DNA from 3 places in the Gordonia sp. 852002-50395_SCH5434458 genome. Region 2 is predicted to be linked to each of the others. Evidence: predicted binding sites of a transcription regulator. Region 2 holds the regulator's gene; each other region holds the start of a gene.

Region 1 (6,590 bases), on a different contig from region 2:
GAACGCCTGCAGTGACCGGTTGGCGCTGGCGTCGTGCAACTCGGAATGCCCGAGTTCGAGGGTTCCCGGCGCCAGTGAGTGGTGGGCCGCCACGATTGCGTCGACGAGGCCGGCCACCTCTGCGCGATACGAGTTCTCCCGATGTCCGAGTGCTGCAAGGACATACGCGTAGTCCCAGGCCGTTCCGCCGCACGAGTTGTGATTGTGGGTGGCGTTGAGATTGACGTTCTCTTCGGTGTAGAGGTTGCCGAATCGCTGGCGCAATTCGTTCATCACGCCGACGTGGTGGGACTCGAACAGGCAGGCAAGATCGGCGTTGACGAATACGATTCGCTTACCCGACGCGACGTCGGCGATGATGTAGGCGCGCGCCCACACGCGTTGCAACAGACCGGTGGCCACCTGGCTCAGGTCGGAGTATCCCATCATTCCCTGGCCCGCGATGGCGCCGGTGAGATCACCCTTGCCCGCCCCCACCAGGTAGCCCGACGACGGTGCGGCCGTTGCAGTTCCGGCTCCGAGTGCGCCTGTCATGGCGATCCCGACCACGCCCGCTCCGACGGCTCCCGCGGAGGCACCGAGGAACCCCCGTCGGGTCACTCCGTTCGGAGCTGCGTCGTCGTGTGACGTGTGATGCGGTGTTCCGCGGGATGCGTTGGTGCTCATCTCAACCCCCTGGTGAAATGTGGACATTCGAATGCATGGATGAATGGGATGCGTTGTGGGTCAGTGAAATATGTTTCGGGTGAACGGGTATGACGGCAGGTCTCTTCGGCTCAACGCACGCTGCGCACCAGTAGAACCGACACGCCGCCGAGGATTCCGAAAATCGCTGAGGCGACGAACAATCCGGTGAAACCGCCGGTTGCTTCGACGATCGCGGCGCCGACCAGAGGTCCGAGTGCCTGCGGGACGGCCATCGCGATGTTCATGATTCCCAGGTCCTGGCCGTTGTGCTCGGCGTCGGGGAGGACCTGGGTCGCCAGTGCCTGGTCGACACCGAGGAAGGCGCCGAAGCCGGCGCCGAGCAGCGCTGCCGCGACCATCGTCATGGGGAGGTTGGCGACCACAGCGATGCAGACCGCCGCCGCGCCCTGCGAGACACCTGCGGCGAGGACGAATGGCTTTCGTCTCCCGACGACGTCGCTCAGCTTGCCCGACACCAGTGCACTGATGACGACGAACACCATGTAGACCGCTGTCACCAGCAAGATGTCATTGTCGGCGTCGGTGGAGTGGATGCCGAACTTCAGGAAGAAGAAGAGCAGCGAAGTACCAAGGGCGTTACCAAGATTCACCAACACGCGGCCGAGTAGTGTCCATCCGAAATCGGGATGCTCACGCGGCGAGATCCACAACTCGGATACGACGGCCCGGACACTGATCCGACCCTTGTCGTGTCGCGGGTTGGGCGGATCGTTCAGGTACAGCACGAACGGTGCGACACAGGCGATCAGCAAGACCGCGAAGAGTGCGTACGACGGGAGAAATCCGAGGCCGAACGCCGACACCAGTGCGATACCGATGATCACGCCGATCGCTTGCGGGGCCGACACCCAACTCGATACGACGCCGCGTTGGAAAACCGGAACCTGATCGCTGATCAAAGCGGTCAGCGCCGCCGACACGGCACTGAAGCCTGTCAGCGTGGCACACCACCCGATGGTGATCGCAATGATGTTGTCGGAGAAACCAAGTGCGATGAGTCCCGCCGCGAACAACGCCGTACCGCCGACGATCCATGGTCGACGCCGTCCGTATCGGCTCGTCGTGCGATCCGACAGCGAACCGGTGAGGGGAAATGCCACGAGCGCGAACACCGCAGAGATTCCCGATACCACGCCGAACGTGAGAACGCTTTGCTTCCAATTGCTTTCGTCGACATTGGTGCCGATATCCAGCCAGTCGTTGATCTGGTTGGGAAGGGTGAGCTGGAACGGTGCGAGTTGCGCGAGCCAGATGCCGAGCCACGAGAGTCCGAAGAGGCCGATCCACTTCGACGAAACGCGTTGCCACGGCGTCGTCGAACTGTGGTGGGCGTCGTGGTCGAGGGTCACCGTGCGTCGGTTTCCGGCGACGTCGGTGTTGTTGCCGGTGCCGGGGTCGGTGATGATGTCGGGTCCGCCGTCGGAGCGGCGAGTGTGACGATTGCGGTCGCGAGTACGTCGATGTTTCGACGCGCAGCCTCGGTGTCCCGGTCGGTCAACCACGACAGCGTGAGACCGTCTATCGCAGAGGTCACCAGGTGTGCGACCTGCGTCAGCGGTAGCTCCCACGTGATCGACATGCGTTCGGCCAGATAACTCAGCGCGTCGGCGACAGCGCTGCGGTAGGTCTGCCACTGCTTGTTCACGGCCGCGCGGTCGTGGCGGATCGCGTGTGTTGCCACCTCAAGGAGTGCGAGCTCACGCGCTGGGTCTTCCTCGAGCATGCGCAGGTAGCCGAGCATGGCCTCGCTGAGCACCTCGTGGAGGCTCGCGTCGTCGGCGACCATGTCGGCAGACAACACCGCGGTGAGGCGTTCCTGCTCGGTGATGTGTGTGATGACCTCGGTGATCAGCGCATCGCGGGACGAGAAGATGTAGAAGAGCGCGCCCTGAGGCATCCCTGCCTCGCCGACGATCGCCCTGGTCGTCGCAGCGGCCAGCCCATCTCGTGCGATGACGCGGACTGCGGCATCGACCAGCGCTTGCCGCCGGTCCTCGAAAGTCATTCGACGCAACGAATCCCCCTGGTCATCTGTCGTGGCGAGTTGACCATACGATCAACTGTCGACAAATGTGCGGGATTCGCTCGAAATCCGCAACAGGAGCGCGGCGATTTAACCGCGCCGCAATCGGCGCCGCCGTCAGGCGGGTTCGAGTTCGCCGATGGCGATCAGGGTGCCGTCGTGCAGCATGCGCACGATCTCGTCGGCGACGTCCTCGGGGTAGGTGTAGCCGTCGATGGGTTGCGGATTTGCAGGCGGTGGAGTTGGGGATTCATCTACCGCGGCTGCTGGCGTCAGCTCGGCTCGCCACCGCTCGAGCTTGTCGTCGATGATCGCGTCGAGATCGTGAATGTTGTTGGTGCGCAGCGCAGTAGGCTTCCCGGGGAATGCCGGGTCCGGGTTGGAGCGCCAACCGTATCTCCCGCGGTCGGTGCCGTCGGGGATCTTCTCTGTGGTGAACTGCCCGGGACCGTCGCCGACCGCGCGGTTGTGGGGTCCGCAGGCCGGTGCGAGCTCGTCGATGTCGGTGCGTCCGCCCTTCGCCCAATCCTGTTCGGCGTGGTGGATTTCGCAGTGGCTGAAGGGGCGGGGGCAGTCGGGCATTGAGCATCCACCGTAGTTCGCGAACAGCATGAACCGCTGAGACTCGTTCGCGAGGCGGTTGGCCGTGCCGAAGTAGAGGGGCGCACCGGTGTGCTCGGAGAACACCGCCAGGTGCATGACCGATTGTGCGGCCAAACGGATCAGGTCGGGCATCGGGATGTCGGCGCCGGTGGTGGTCTGTCCGAATCCCGCGTACTCGCGGAGCTGAGTGTCGGAGATGCGTACGACGAGGTGTGGCGGAAGTCCGCGATGGCTGGCGCCGAGCAGCCCGCCGTCGAGGACCGCCCTGAGAATCGCGGAGAGCGCGTCGTGGTTGCGTTGCGACTGGGTGCGAGTGTCGCGGGCCGCTGCCTCCTTGAGCGCGTCCACATCGGCGAACTCGTTGCTGCCGGTGGGCGAGGCCTCGTCGTCGGGATTGTTCATTCCGGGTGCTGCCCACGCTGCGAGTGCTGTATCGAGCATCGCGCGGGTCGTGGGATCGAGGGTGCCGAGGATTCGTGACATCGACTGTGTGTCTTGATTGTCGACGGTGAGTCGGCGCTGACGCTTGCGGTCGTTGTCGTCGGTGATCGTGCCGTCCGGGTCGAGGTAGGCGAGCAGACGATTACCGGCGGCGAGAATCTGGCGTGGCGCTAGCTTCTGTGCGAACTCGGCGACTTCGGCTTCGGCGCGGGTCAGTTGCTCCGCATCGATGCCCTCCGGAATCTTGTTCAGCACGGTGAGTGCTGCGGTGAGGTGATCGGCACCGAGCGTGCCGCTGCGCAGTGCGTCGGCGAGCAGCGGGTAGAGCGGGGGCATCGTGTCGCCGGTGATCGTGAAGGTCTCGTTGAGTGCCAGGATCTGCCGCCTGCGCTTGGTTGCGTCGTGCAGGCGCAACGCGCCCATCATGAAGTCCGACAACGAGTGTGTGCCGACAGCGCGATACGCCGCACGATTGGACACATCCATGATTCGACTGTTGCCGATCGAGATCATCCTGCGCGCCGCACGCTCGTGTTCGATCGCCATGGCCGCCACCTCGGCTTCCGTTGCACCGCTGGTGTCGACGTCGTCGATCTGATCGAGCAATGCGTGCAATTGCTCATACAGCGCAACGGGATTCGGCGCAGCAGCCTCGCCGGCCAGGTGTCCCTCGTGGATGTCTGAACTCTCGGTCCCCATGCCCGCCCCCGCCTCCGGTGTCGAACTGACGTTCTATTTCCAACGTACCCGTCAAATCGGACATGTCAAGGAGAATCTTTCCGCCTGTTGGGTACTGCCCGGGCCGGCCCCGTAGACTTCATTCTTGACTCGACGCCTTCCCGACCGCGAGGGTGGAGCACATGGTCACAGTCGACGACACCGCAGCTGCCCGCGCCAGGCTGGCGTACGAAACACTCGAACCGTTCCACGTCCTCGCCTACTTCAACCCGAGACTCGCTGAGGCACAGAGTGATCTGAGCCTCGACCCGCACGCCTTCTACGTAGGAGCGCGAGGGGCTCCACTCGGCGATTGCGCCGCCCCGGTCGTCGTCTCGTCGTTCTACAACTTCGCGCCCGAACTCATCACCAACGCGTGGGAGTCCGCGCGCAAGGTCGGTCTCGACAAGGTTGCCGCGCGTCGAGAGCAGATGCTCGACGCCCAGTTCCGCGAAATACTGGGCGAGCGGGTCGTCGAACCTGAACTGGCTTCTCTCGCAGAGCGTTACCAAGAGATCGCATCGAGTCTCCCGATGGGAGGTAGGCCATTGGCCTCGGCGTGGGCGGCGCTGACACCGCCGGATTCTCCGCACCTCGCGCTCTGGCACGCGCTGTCCGTACTGCGAGAGTGGCGGGGAGACAACCACATTGCGGTCCTCGTCCAGAACGGTCTCGACGGAATCGACGCGGCAACCTTCCACGAAGCAACGCTGCCGGACCCGACAATTCGACGTCGAGCATTGGGTCGACGACTCGCTCAGTTGACCCGCGGATGGTCGGACGAGGCGTGGGAGGCTTCGGTTGCCAGGCTCGTCGAGCGCGGGCTTGCCACCAGAATCGACGACGATGAGCACGAGTTGACTGCTGCCGGTCTCGATCTCTACCGCGCGATCGAAGCCGAGACGGATGCCATCACCGGATCGGCATGGGCGAGTGAGGATGTCGACGAGCTACTCGAGCGTTCCCGGCCGTTCGTGAAGGCCGTGATCGACGCGGGCGTGCTTCCCGGAACAAAGAAGAAGTAGCACCCCGCAGGCGCTCGAACCTGTCTCGTGAGCGTCCTATCGGTCGTGGGGTTCGAGGGCGTCGAACAGTATTCGCATGCACTCGCTGATCGACAGCTCGGTGTGGGTGAGCCAATGCTCATGTGCCGCAATCGAAGCGGCAACCGCCGCATGGCCGGCAGCACGCGCGTAGGCGCTCTCGTCGCTCTTGTCGGTGCGCGTGGCGACGAACCGTGTGACAGTGACGCGCCACCGTCGGAAGACCTGGTTGGCCTGCGCCTGCACCGCGGGCTCGTACAGAATCAACCGGGCGCGGTGTCTGGCCCAGTCGTCTTCTGCGCGTCCGTGGTCGAGTGTGGCGATGTACGCCGCGGTGACGGCGGCCCACGGTGATATGTCGGGCGAAGCGTCGTCGAGTAGTTGCTCGAACAGGGCGTGTTCATTCTCCGACTCCACCCAGATCACGTCGGCTTTGGTGGGGAAGTAGCGAAAGAAGGTTCGACGGCTGACGCCGACGGTCGCGGCGATCTCCTCCACGCTCGTCTGGTCGAAGCCGTTCTCGATGAACAGACGTTGTGCCTGGGCCGCGAGTTCGTGCGGGCTGGTCATGGCGGGGCGACCGCCGCGATCGACGGGTGAATCGACGGGGTCGAGCGCGTGCCGTTCGTCGGAACCCATGACCACCATCATGGCGCATGGGCGTCGTTCGGCCTTGTCGGCGGCGCTCGCTTGCCGATTTCGGCGAAATCGAACCGGTTTTGTCACCCTGTGTCATATCCTCCCCAATGAGAGGCAGATCACATCGTCGAACGGTGTGGATGAAGGAGGAAGAAATGAGAACACGAGCCGCTGTCCTGCGTGAGGCGCCGGGTGAATGGTCGGTCGAGGAGCTCGAACTCGACGAACCGAAAGAAGGCGAACTGCTCGTCGAAATGGTCGCAACGGGCTTGTGCCACAGCGACGATCACATTTCGCACGGCGATATCACCGCTGGGCACCTACCCGTCGTCGGCGGGCACGAGGGTTCGGGAATCGTTCGCAAGGTGGGTCCGAGCGTCACGGGATTCGAGGTGGGGGACCACGTTCTCACGTCG
Region 2 (6,590 bases):
TTCTTCGAACGCAATCGGGCGCTGCTGTCCGACGCCGCCGAAGTCGAACACCGTGCCCGACGCCGCGACGTGGTGATCACCGAAGACCAACTGTTCGACTTTTACGACCATCGCATCGGCGCCGAGGTCACCTCGGCACGCCACTTCGACACGTGGTGGAAGAAGGCGCGCCGAGCCGACCAGGCGCTGCTCGACCTCACCCCGGAAGACGTCGCCGCCGACGTCCACGTCGCCGATGCCGACTATCCCGGCGAGTGGCAACAGGGCGATACCCGCTACCGTCTGCGCTACCGGTTCGAGCCCGGCGCGCCCGATGACGGTGTGTCCGTACTCATTCCGCGTCCACTGCTGCGGCACGTGCGCCCTGCTGGTTTTGACTGGCTGGTCCCGGGAATGCGCAGCGAACTCGCCACCGAGTTGATCAAGACACTTCCCAAGACCATCCGCAAAACGATGGCCCCTGCCGGGCGATTCGCCGATCTCGCGCTGTCTCGCCTCACCCCACGCCGAGAGCCACTCACCACCGGCCTCGCGCGTGAACTGGCGACGATCACCGGGCAGACGATTGCGGCCGACGACTTCGCTCCCGAGCGACTCCCCGCCTACCTTCGGATGAACTTCGTCGTGATCGACGAGCGAGAGGAGTCGGTCGCCACCGGCAAGTCCCTCGCCGACCTCCGTCGACGCGTCGAGGGCGACGCGCCCGCGCCGACGCCGCGTCGGGTGTACACGACGTGGACGGCCGACGGAATCGGAACACTTGCCGAGTCGAGCGTCGATACCGTTGCCGGACAACAGATCACACGCTATCCGTCACTCGAGGTTGTCGACGGAGAGCGCAACCGTGGGGTGGCACGGACGCTCGCGACGTCGGACGCACAACGCCGTACGCAACTGCACGGTGCCGTCATCGAACTGCTCGACCACGCGATCGCGCCACTCTCACGCAAGATCAGCGCCGGGCTCGACCCGGCCGATCGACTGGCACTGAGTCAGAGTCCCTACGCATCGCCCGACGCGCTGTATTCCGACTGCACCCGCAGGGCGATTCGCGACATCGCTCCCGCAACAGTCGATCTGGGCTCGATCCGCACGCCGTCGGCCTTCGACGAGCTCGTCTCGACACTGCGACCGCGCATCTCAGCGGCGGCGCCGGAGTACTTCGCACTCGCCGTCGAGGTCTTGCGCGAGGTGGCTCCCCTACGTGCCGAGATCGACCGCCATTCAGGTCAAACAGCATGCGACGACGTCGCCGAACAGTTCAGCAATCTGGTCTTCGACGGATTCGTCCTGGCCACGGCACGCGAACACCTGCAGCACGTTCCGCGATACCTGACCGCCGCACGGCAGCGTCTCGAGCAACTCCCTGCCGCAGCCACTCGCGACCGCGATGGAATGGCCGCCATCGACAGGGTCACCGAGCGCTGGAACCAGCGCCTGACTCAGCTTCCCGAATCGCGCCGAGACGCCGTCAGCGAGGAAGCGCAGTGGATTGTCGAGGAACTTCGGGTCAGCCTCTTCGCCCAGAAGCTCGGGACCGCCTATCCCATTTCGGAGAAGCGGGCGCTACGAGCTCTTGACCGACTCGGTTGAGACCGGACGCGCTGGACTGGTCGCTGAGTCGGCTGTGGGCGGGGTGTCGAGGTCGTCTGCGCCTTCGTGGGAACCGGTGAGGTTGCCCTGGAGGTCGTCGATCTCACGCTGGAAGTCTTCGAGCGAATCGAATGAGCGATAGACCGAGGCGAAACGTAGATATGCCACCTCGTCGAGGTCGCGCAGCGGGCCGAGAATGGCCAGACCGACCTCGTTGCTGGGGATCTCAGCGGAACCCGACGATCTCACCGCGTCTTCGACCTGCTGAGCCAACTGTGCGAGATCGTCTTCGTTCACGTGACGTCCCTGGCACGCGCGGCGCACCCCGCGCATCACCTTTTCTCTGCTGAACGGCTCGGTCACTCCGTTGCGCTTCACGACTGCCAGAACAGCACTCTCAACCGTGGAGAAACGTCGCCCACATTCGCTGCACGCGCGACGTCGGCGGATCGCCTGCCCCTCATCGGCGACACGCGAATCGACGACCTTGGTGTCTTCGTTCTTGCAAAACGGGCAGCGCATGTAGTCCTCGTGCGAATCTCGGGACGCAGCGGCTCCGTCGATCTGGCTTGGTCCGATCGTCTGACGACCGGCGGAAGCGAGACCGCAGCGGTGACCGTGTCGGTTTCCGACTGGACCCTGTGACATCGAGAATACCGCCAGCGCTCAGCGGTACGCGGGTGTGACCAGCGGTTGGCCAACGCGCAGCCCGCTCGACGGCAGATCGTTGAGGTCAATGATCTCGTCGATGACGGTCTGACGCGGCATATCGGGCGCGACCCGCGCCGCGATCGAGCTCAGCGATTCACCGGAACGCACGTGGACCACCTGCGTGGAGGTCGACGACGGCATGCTCGCCCGCTGGTAGTCGGCACCGACGGTCCCGACGACCCACACGGTCAGCGCCAACCCGACTCCGGCGAGCACCGCCAAGACCGCTGCGCGCCGGCGACGGGCAGCCACCATCTCGCCGACGCCACCGGCGCATCGCGTGCCTGCCGGACGTGTAGAGGTGCCGTGATCGAACGCAATCCGACGTCGGCGCTGCGGCGAGACGTCCGCGCCGGCCCGTCGGACCTCACTTGTTCGAACATGTCCCGCCACACGCAGCTCTTCGCTACGCACGGCATTCGACGATGCGCGTCCACTGACCACCGTGGCGCGGTGAACTCGAGAACGCGTCGTCGACGCAGGTCGGGGCGTTGCAGATCGGGTGGTCGGCGGTGTTGCCGCGGATGCACTCGACGGGCTGGGAATCGTGCGGGTCACCGGGTTGGTCATCAAGCTGGTCATCGCTACCTCCAATGGTCGATCAAGCGTTCGATGCACTGATGTTCGAGTTCTACCAGAGGGGTCCGACAAAGTCCTGCGACACGTCGAACAAATGTTTGATGTTGTCAGTGGCCTCCGCTACTGTCGGCGCCAGACGATGGATGAAAGACGCACCCCACCACCTGCTCCACAACAGCAGCCGGTTCACAACAGCAGCCGCATCAACATCAGGAAGGACGGAACCGATGACAGAGAAGTCACGACGCAGCCCGACGTCGCCCAAGGGCAACGGTCGCAGCGTCGAAGGCAAGAAGAGCGGAGGCGGCGAGGAGACACCGATCCATCCGGCCGTCGCCGAGGCAACACTCACCGATCGCCAGCGTGGCGTCCTCGATGTGATCCGAAAGTCGGTACGCGAGCGTGGATATCCGCCGAGCATCCGAGAGATCGGCGACGCCGTCGGCCTCACGTCCACCTCATCAGTGGCACACCAGTTGCGCACTCTCGAGCGCAAGGGCCTGCTGAAGCGCGACGCCAACCGTCCGCGAGCGGTCAACGTCTCCGAGGCTCCCGATGCACATCACTCCGATGCCATCAACGGAGATCTCCCGACCCCCACGTTCGTTCCGGTACTCGGCCGTATCGCGGCGGGCGGTCCGATTCTCGCGGAGGAGGCGGTCGAAGACGTCTTCCCGCTCCCGCGTGAGCTCGTCGGTGAGGGCTCGTTGTTCCTGCTGCGCGTCGTCGGCGAATCGATGATCGACGCCGCGATCTGCGACGGCGACTGGGTTGTCGTACGTCAGCAGAATGTCGCCGACAACGGCGACATCGTCGCAGCGATGATCGACGGCGAGGCGACGGTGAAGACCTTCAAACGCAAAGACGGCCACGTCTGGCTGATGCCGCACAACCCGCTCTTCGATCCGATCCCCGGCGACGACGCCGCCATCCTCGGCAAGGTCGTGACGGTCATGCGCCGGGTGTGATGCGCTGAACCGGGCCCCGCAGGTCATTGACCAGCGGGGTCTGTATCAGTGGTCGAGTTTTTCGGCTGCGGCACGTCGGGCGAGTGCCGGACTCGAGGTGGCAAGCGCGGCAGCGGCCGCGGCTCGGCACTGCTCCATGGTCACCGTCGACAGCTTCGCCCCGACTGCTGCTGTCGCCGCCGGAGCCGCCGACAGCGAGGTGACTCCCAGTCCGACGAGCACACACGCGAGCGACGGGTCGGCCGCGGCCTCACCACAGACGCCGACGGGTTTGCCCTGCTGGGCGCCGGCGGTCGCGACCTGCGAGATGAGTGCGAGCACCGCGGGTTGCCACGGGTCGGTCAGTTCGGCAAGTTCTGCCGACATCCGGTCGGCGGCCATCGTGTACTGCGTGAGGTCGTTGGTTCCGATCGACACGAAGTCGACCTCGGCCAGGATCGCCGGCGCCAGAATTGCCGCTGCAGGGATCTCGATCATCACGCCGGCCGTCAGACCACGCTGACGGACGAGATCGGCGAACTGTGCAGCCTCTGCGGCCGTGGCGATCATCGGTGCCATGACCCACGGCGTCGTGCCGGATGCTTCTGCCGCGCGCGCGATCGCGTCGAGTTGAGTTCGCACGATTTCGGGGTGGTCATCGCCGATTCTGTTACCGCGCACGCCGAGTGCGGGGTTCGCCTCGTCCGGGTGCTCGATGAAGGCCAGCGGCTTGTCCGAGCCGGCGTCGAGCGTTCTGATGACGACTTTTTGGCCCGCGAACGCCTCGAACACGTCGCGGTACAGACGTGTCTGCTCGTCGACATCGGGTTCCTCTGCCCGGTCGAGAAATGCCAACTCGGTGCGGAACAGCCCGATCCCCTCGACCGGCGCATCGGCCGCGCGACGCGCCGACACACCATCGGCGACATTCGCCAGGATGGCGACGTCGGTGCCGTCAGCAGTCCGGCCAGGGCCACGCCACGCAGCAACAAGCGCTGCCTCCGCAACACTGCGCTCGACGAGTTCGCGCGCCTCGGACTCCTCCGGTTCGACGGTGATCGACCCCGCACCGCCGTCGAGCAAAACCATTGTGCCGCTGGTGATCTCACTCAATCGAGCCACGGCGACCACGCACGGGATGCCCAATTGACGCGCGATGATGGCGGTATGACTGGTCGGTCCGCCGAGACGCGTGGCCAGCCCGACGATCACAGCGGGATCGAGCCCCGCGGTATCCGCGGGAGCGAGGTCGTCCGCGAAGAGGATCGACGGTTGGCTCGGCGTCGGAATTCCCGGCTCCGGCCGGCCGAGCAACTCGGCGACCACCCGGTCACGCACGTCGTTGAGGTCGGTGATCCGCTCTGCCATCAACCCGCCGAGTTTGGCGAACATCTCGGAGAACTGCGCCGTGGCCGCGACTGCGGCAGCAGGTGCCGACGCCCCCTTCGCGACACGGGACTTTGCCGCACCGATCCATCCCCGATCCTCGGCCAACCCGGCGGTCGCGGCAAGAACCTCGGCCGCAGCTCCCGACGCGTGTGATGCGCGATCACGCAGTCTGCCCGCGACGACTGCCGCGGCGGCGACGAGACGTTCCGACTCCGTGTCCCGCTCGCCCTCGGCGAGGACGCGATCAGTGCCGAGTGACGTCTCGTCGTACTCGACGCGCCCACCCGGCCACAACACCGGCCCGTAGGCAAACCCCGCGACGACGGGTGTTCCCGTCAACTCTCCCTGACCGTTCATGGTGACCCGATTCTCCGTTACCAGGTGATTCTCCATTGCGTCTGCTGCCTTCCGGGTCGATCGGCCGGGTGCGGTGATCTGTGAGGAATACCCGGCGTCGTGAATTTCTGTGATCAAAGTTACTCGAAACGCTTGACTTGTCAACACACACGGGCGTAAACACAGATATATCAACATCGAATCCCACACAGAACCAATCACGCGGTGATCCACAGAACACAGATCCGACAGAACACAGATCCGCAGAAGCCAGATCCACAGAACACAGACCCCACAGATGGTTCGCCGGAAGGTGAGCCACACACCACAGATCGGAGTCGACAGGTGTACGCCGAAGAGCGACAGCGAGCAATAGCCGATCAGGTGCGCGCGCACGGTCGCGCATCCGTGACAGCTCTCGCCGACAGGTTCGACGTGACGAGTGAAACCGTGCGCCGCGACCTCGCAGTGCTCGAGCGCAGCGGTAGCGTGCAGCGCGTCCACGGCGGAGCAGTCAAGGCCGGGACGGTCGAGGTAGTCAACGAGCTGGGACTCGCCCAACGCGAGTCCTCCCACACCGCAGAGAAGGCAGCGATCGCCCGCGCTGCGATTCGGTTTCTGCCCTCGGACGGTGGATCGGTCATCTTCGATGCCGGAACCACTACCTACCAGGCCGCCAAGCTGCTGCCCGCCGATCGCAGGCTCACGGTGATCTCGACGAGCCTCCAGCTCGGGCAGGCCCTCACCGCACACGAACGGGCCACCCTGCTCATGGTCGGCGGTCGGGTCCGTGGGCTCACGCAGGCTGCGGTCGGCGCCGAGACCGTCGCAGCACTCGGAAAGATGCGGGCATCTGTTGCCTTCGTCGGCACGAATGGGATCAGTGAGGGCCACGGCCTGTCCACCCCCGACGCGGAAGAAGCCTCGGTCAAGTCGGCCATCGTGGCTGCCGCGCAGCGCGTCGTGGTGCTGGCCGACTCGTCGAAGATGGGTCGCGAGGACTTCAGCTCGTTCGCTCCGCTCGACGAGGTGGAC
Region 3 (6,590 bases), on a different contig from region 2:
CCCCTATCGAAACCCCTACGCCACGCGCGAGACGATCGAAGCCGAGCTCGAACGCACGATCGGCGCAAGGAAGGTCATCTGGCTCCCCCGCGGCCTGACCCGCGACTACGAGCGGTTCGGCACGCGCGGTCATGTCGACATGGTCGCGACCATTCCCTCCCCCGGGACGCTGCTGCTGCACCACCAGCCGAATCCCGACCATCCCGACCACGCAGTCACCAAAGGCTTGCGCGAGTTCTTCGAAGGCACCACCGACGCAGCCGGACGATCGTGGAACATCGTCGATCTGCCCGCTCCCAACACGATTCGGGACTCCGAGGGCTTCGTCGACTACAGCTACATCAACCACCTCGTCGTCAATGGTGGTGTCGTCGCCTGTGGTTACGGTGAACCGGAGGCCGACGCGCGCGCGGCCGAGATCCTGGCGTCGGTCTACCCCGGCCGGCGCGTGGTGACCATCGACGCACGCGAGATCCTGGCACGCGGCGGTGGAATCCACTGCATCACACAGCAACAACCAGCCGTCGGCGCCACGTCATGACGTCCCCGACACAAACCCCACCACTGGTGGAGGCATCGATAGCCGAACTGAGTGCCGCGCTGGAATCAGGCGCGGTCACCAGCGTCGAACTCGTCTGTGGGTACCTGAACCGCATTGGCCGATACGATAGACACAGGTTGACGCTCAACGCGATTCCCGTTCTCAACCCGACGATGTTCGACGAAGCGCGCGCATCGGACGAACGTCGTGCCCGTGGCGAGGCGTACGGTCCGTTCGACGGCATCCCGTACACCGCGAAGGACAGCTACCGGGTGCAGGGCCTCACCGTGGCGTCGGGTTCGCCTGCGTTCGCGCATCTCGTCGCGGGCTCAGACGCGTTCGCCGTCGAACGTCTGCGGGCTGCCGGCGCAATCTGCCTCGGCCTCACCAACATGCCTCCGATGGCCAATGGCGGTATGCAGCGGGGCGTGTACGGACGGGCCGAGAGTCCTTACAACAGCGACTATCTCGCGGCCGCGTACCTGTCCGGCTCGTCGAACGGTTCTGGCGTGTCGACAGCTGCGAGCCTTGCGGCGTTCGGCCTCGGCGAAGAGACATGGTCGAGTGGCCGCTCCCCCGCGTCGAACAACGCGCTCGTCGCGTACACGCCGTCGCGCGGCGTGATCTCGGTGCGTGGCAACTGGCCGTTGACGCCGACAATGGATGTCGTTGTGCCACAAACTCGTACGGTCGACGACATGCTCGCCCTGCTCGATGTGCTCGTCACGGATGACAACGACACACGAGGAGACTTCTGGCGCACGCAGCCATGGGTGGAATTGCCCGCGGCATCGTCGGTGCGGCCAGAGTCGTACCTGGACCTCCGCGATGACAATGCCCTGCGGGGCAAGCGTTTCGGCATACCCCGCATCATCCTGGGCGACGACCCCGACGCGGGCTGGCCGATCACACCACGACCCTCGGTCATCGAGCTGTGGAACCGCGCACGAGCAGACCTGGAGGCAGCGGGCGCCGAGATAATCGACGTCGACTTCCCCGCCCTGACCAACTACGAACTCGACCGACCCGACGCCCGCGACGGCTATGCCCGCGGAATCCTCCCGGAAGGATTCTTCGACGCGGAGATGTGGGACCTCACCGTCTGGTCGTGGAACGATTTCTTGGAGGCCAACGGCGACCCCGCACTGAACCGCCTCGCCGACGTCGACGGGCCGTTGATCTTCCCACTGCCCGACGGCGCGATTCCCGATGAACTGCACGGGTATTACGCGCGGTACAACCTGGACATCAGCGAGTACCCCGAGCGCGCCGCACGCGGAATCCCAACGCTCGATGAGATTCCCGATCTGGCCGAGGGCATCCGCGGGCTCGAGGAGATGCGCCGCGTCGACCTCGAGGAGTGGCTCGACGAACTCGGCCTCGACGCACTGGTGTTTCCCTCTGCGCTCGACGTCGGACCCGCGGACGCCGACACCAATCCGGAATCACACGAACGTGCCATGGCAAACGGGGTGTGGGTGTCGACCGGCAACACCATGATCCGTCACTACGGCATTCCGACTGTCAACGTCACGATGGGCACGATGAGTGACATCGGAATGCCCGTGAACCTGACATTCGCCGGACGCGCCTACGACGACAACGCCCTACTCGCCTACGGCTGGGCCTACGAGCACGCGTCTCGACGCCGCACCGCCCCTACCTCGACGCCGGAGCTCCCTTCACTGATGCGCCCCCTGATGCGCCCGGGCGCCGAGGCCGGCGGCGACGTCCCAGCGCTAGAACTGACAGCATCCGCTCGACGCGATGCGCAGTTTGCGGTCATCGAGATCTCGGGGTCATCCGACGCCGACCTGCTACAGGTGTTCGTCGACGGAGATGCTGTTCCGATCGACCGCGAGGGATCGAGCTTCACAGCATCGGTCGAGATTCCCGCAGCCGAGCTCAAGCGACAACACTCCGCGTGGCGCATCCCGTACGGCGCACTCGTGACAGCAATCGCGACGTCATCGAACGGCGCAGCCAACGCCGAATATGTGATCGTGGACGGCATCTGACCACGCTCCCTCTACTGGGACCTGCCCCGAGCGACCACGTCTGCCCCGCCACCGATGCGTGGTGGCGGGGTGTAGACGGGTTGCGGCACAACCAGATTCGACGGTTCGCCCGGGATGGCGCGGTGGTCAGGCGGCGTCGGCCAGCGGTGGGCCGAGGCTGTCTGGCGGGTCGACGCCGTGGGGTGCGATGAGGCCGCCTGGTGGAGCTGGGCCCGTTGGCGCGTCCGGGTCTGTGGGTGGCTCGGGGTCGGGTGGATCAGCGAGGTTCCATCGGATGTCGACCCGCGAGCTGAGACGAACGGTGTCGCCGGAGGGCATTGCGCCCACCAACGCGAGCTCGACCCGCCCGCGGGGCGGGTCCGGCATCGATGTCGGCGACACCATCCAGGCGCCGACTGCGTCCGCGACGATCTCGGCGTCCGCTGTACCGGAGGCTCGCGCGACGATCCCGGTATCGGCTGTGTCCGAGGCGATCCCGGTCCCGGTACCGGCCGCGCGTGCAGCCGCTGCTGCTTCGTTGTTGGTGTGTTCGGCGGCAAGGTAGTCGCGGAAATCAGCTTTAACGTCCGCGATGCGGTTGATGCGTTCCGGATTCTCCGGCATACCGGGCTTGGCGTTGAGCCGCCACGCAACCCGCCCGGTGTCGGGGCCGTCGGTGATCATGCGGGTGGTGAACTGGCCAGGTTTCGGGCCGACTCTCCGGTTGTGCACATCGCATGCCGGGACGAGTTGGTCGATATCGGTCAAGCCGCCGTCGGCCCAGTCTTTCGCGGCGTGATGCATCTGCACCCTGCTCGCGGGCTGATTACAGCCCGGGGCCGAACACATCTTCCCGCCGGGTGAGGCGAACGAGGCCAACCGTTGCCCCAGCGACGCGATCCGCTTCGACCGACCGAAATACAGGGGCACGCTGGTGTGCTCACCGAACACCGCCAAATACTGGCTCGCCCCGGCCGAGGCGGCCATCTCGATCACATCACCGATCGGGAGCAGTGTTCCGGACGTGGTTTGCGCGATCCCCGCCTGCGCTTCCAACTCGTGCAGGCTGGTGGTGACGATGACCTGGATCGGTAACCCCCGGTGGGTGTTGCCCAACATCCCTGATTCAAGTACTTGCTGCAGGAGTGCGGAGAAGGCGTCGTGGTTGCGTTGCGCTGGTGAGCGTTCATCACGCAGCGCGGCCGCCGCGACCTGTTCAGCATTCGCGGTCGTGATCGGCCCGACCGGCGACTCCGGGTCGTCCGGATTGTTCATGCCCGGTTTGGCCCACGCGTCCAACACCGTGTCCAGCCGTGCGCGGGCGATCGGATCGAGGTCGGCGGTCAATCGCGACATCAACTGCGCGTTCTGCCGGTTCACCCACAGGCGACGTCGACGTTTGCGATCTTTCGAGGTGGTCAGCGTGCCATCCGGATCCAGGTGCGCCAACAATCGTGACCCGAGGTTGGTGATTTCGGCGGGCGTGAATTGGACCGCATACCCGGCCATCTGTGCTTCGGCGGCAGCTTTGGTCTCGGCCGACACTTCACCGGGGATCTCCTCCAGCACCTCCAACACCGCACGGACATGTGCGCCCGCGACACGACCCTCGACGACATAGCCGGCCAGGGTGGGACACGACGGCGGTAGTCGGTTACCGCAGATCGTGGTGAACGAGCCGGTCGCCGCGATCACCCGATGCCGGGCCGCGGGGTCACCGATGTGCAGGCCGTGGCCCATGAAGTTCCGGATGTCGCGGAAACCCAGGGCGCGGGGTAGGTCGCGGTCGGAGGCTTCCACAATCAAACGATCCGTCACCGCACCCGCAGTGCGCAGTGCTAGGCGTTCCGCTTCGACGGTGGCTTCGACCAGCGCCGCATCCGACACCAACGACACATCGACGGCAGCCAACTCGTCCAGCACCGCGGCAAGGCGTGACAGCTTCTCCGCCACGACAGCATCCGCCGAACCCACCGCAGCAGTAGCCAAAGCCGAAGGCGCACCACCGGCCCCAACGTCATTGCTGTTGCTGTTCACGTGCCGCCACCCCCGCCCCACGTCATGTCGAATATGTGTTCTACATTACCCGACAATACCGACAGCGTCGAGGAAAACTCGAAAGAGCTTTCGATCGCAGATTCAGGCGCTCAACAGATCGCGGGTGATCTGAAGCTGGCCCAGGTGCTGGGCCAAGTCGTGTACGACATGCAGCACCACCCACTGAGGCGTGACGGTGTTGAGGTCGACCTTCGCGCGTGTTCCGCGTGCATCGCGGCCCGCAATTCCGTCGCGCACCATGCGCGTCGACCACACATCCATATCGGCGCGGACCTGCGCGATGCGTATGACGAGATCGTCGCGCGTTCCCGTCGCGTCGAACTCCCGCGACCGATCACGGGGCAGATCCATTCCGCACCCGAATGTTCCCAGCCACCAGCGGGCCATCTCGATGCAGTGGTGGACGATCGCATATGGCGCGTTGGAACCTGCGACCGGCAAGCTTCTGTTGAGGTCTGCATCGGCCACGCCGTCGAGCGCAGTCAGAACGCCGTCCCAGCATCGATCAGCGGTGTCACGAGCGGCCTCAAACCAGAGATCCATCGCTATAGCGTGTCACGTTCGGATCGTCGTGATCTTGCAGGAACCGCCATCTCGGCGCAGTAACGAAGTTCGGGCCTCGTCGACGAATCCTCGTCAAGAGCGTCACATATCGACATAGTGGAGTGTGGAGTCGCCAACCGAGCGACTCCCAACGAGGAAAGGGTTTACCCATGGCACTCGACGACGACGACATCACCACCTCCAGCCCAGGGGGTGAAGGTCCTGCCGATGGCGGCTCAAATCCCGGCGGACACGACGGCGGCGCAGACGGCACCGCCTCACCCGGCGAAGGACCAGCCGACGGCGGCTCCAACCCCGGCGGACACGACGGCGGCGCAGACGGCACCGCCTCACCCGGCGAAGGACCAGCCGACGGCGGCTCCAACCCCGATGGACACGACGGCGGCGCAGACGGCACCGCCTGAGTGACGACAATGCTGAGCCGCTGCATCGCCATCGACCCCGACGCGTTCGCGCGTGATCACTGGGGTCGGCGTCCTCTGCTCAGCAGATCGGACGCGCTCCCCCGCGACTTCGACGATCTTCTCTCGCCGCGCCGCGTCGACGAGTTGATCGCCGAGCGCGGGGTGCGTGCACCGTTCATCCGGATGGCCAAGGAAGGCGGTCTGGTAGGCAAAGAGAACTACCTCGGGCCGGCCGGTTTCGGTGCGGAGATGCCCGATCAGGTCGATTCGGCAAAAGTGCTGGCGCAGTTCGCCTCTGGTGCCACGATCGTTCTGCAGGGGTTGCACCGACTGTGGCCGCCCATCATCGACTTTGTGCGTGGGATGGTCGACGACCTCGGACACCCGGTACAGGCCAACGCCTACATCACCCCACCCGCAAATCGCGGTTTCGATCCCCACTACGACGTACACGACGTCTTCGTACTCCAGATCTCCGGCCGCAAGCACTGGCGGGTTCACGCCCCGGTACACACCGATCCCCTCGCCGACCAACCCTGGACCGACCACCGTGATGCAATCAAGGCGCGCAGTCACGAAGAGCCGGTGATCGACACCGTCCTCGAACCCGGCGACGCCCTGTACCTTCCGCGCGGATGGCTCCACTCGGCAGAAGCTCTCGGCCACACGTCGATTCATCTCACGGTCGGGGTATCGGCTGTCACTGCCTTCGATCTGGTCCGGGCGGTCGTCGACCAACTCGGCACAGTCGAATCGCTACGCGCCGCGCTGCCGATGGGTACCGACTTCACCGACCCCGACGAGTCAGCGGCGCTGGCAGCCAAGACAATTGCTGCCGTCATCGACGTATTGCAGGCCAACACAACAGATCTGGCCGAAAGCACCGCCGCGCGGTTGTCGACGATCCACGCCGAGCGAACCCGACCCGTGGCAGTTCGACCGCTCGCCACACTCGACGCAGTCAACTCACTCACCGAACACACGACGGTGAGGCGACGCCACGGCCTCGTCGTCGAAGTCCGTCGT

Evidence for each region. The regulator LexA, encoded in region 2, represses DNA repair genes until DNA is damaged. The targets are predictions, from matches to a motif close to CGAACANNTGTTCG.
Region 1: the regulator LexA is predicted to act here: its motif matches at 4,496-4,509, upstream of A5785_RS09575 (DUF222 domain-containing protein).
Region 3: the regulator LexA is predicted to act here: its motif matches at 4,604-4,617, upstream of A5785_RS13545 (HNH endonuclease signature motif containing protein).

What each region holds. Positions count from the first base shown of each region.
Region 1 is NZ_LZTC01000040.1:266,702-273,291, reverse strand. Features, by position in the region: gene A5785_RS09590 (neutral/alkaline ceramidase) at 1-666, opposite strand, end outside; gene A5785_RS09585 (MFS transporter) at 777-2,057, opposite strand; gene A5785_RS09580 (TetR/AcrR family transcriptional regulator) at 2,054-2,713, opposite strand; gene A5785_RS09575 (DUF222 domain-containing protein) at 2,849-4,474, opposite strand; gene A5785_RS09570 (SCO6745 family protein) at 4,636-5,517, shown strand; gene A5785_RS09565 (acyl-CoA-like ligand-binding transcription factor) at 5,554-6,174, opposite strand; gene A5785_RS09560 (NDMA-dependent alcohol dehydrogenase) at 6,330-6,590, shown strand, end outside.
Region 2 is NZ_LZTC01000053.1:3,863-10,452, forward strand. Features, by position in the region: gene hrpA (ATP-dependent RNA helicase HrpA) at 1-1,593, shown strand, start outside; gene nrdR (transcriptional regulator NrdR) at 1,567-2,115, opposite strand; gene A5785_RS23720 (LysM peptidoglycan-binding domain-containing protein) at 2,260-2,886, opposite strand; gene lexA (transcriptional repressor LexA) at 3,111-3,851, shown strand; gene ptsP (phosphoenolpyruvate--protein phosphotransferase) at 3,897-5,612, opposite strand; gene A5785_RS12680 (DeoR/GlpR family DNA-binding transcription regulator) at 5,901-6,590, shown strand, end outside.
Region 3 is NZ_LZTC01000055.1:85,672-92,261, forward strand. Features, by position in the region: gene A5785_RS13535 (agmatine deiminase family protein) at 1-541, shown strand, start outside; gene A5785_RS13540 (amidase) at 538-2,559, shown strand; gene A5785_RS13545 (HNH endonuclease signature motif containing protein) at 2,686-4,575, opposite strand; gene A5785_RS13550 (mycothiol transferase) at 4,678-5,139, opposite strand; gene A5785_RS13555 (hypothetical protein) at 5,310-5,564, shown strand; gene A5785_RS13560 (cupin domain-containing protein) at 5,574-6,590, shown strand, end outside.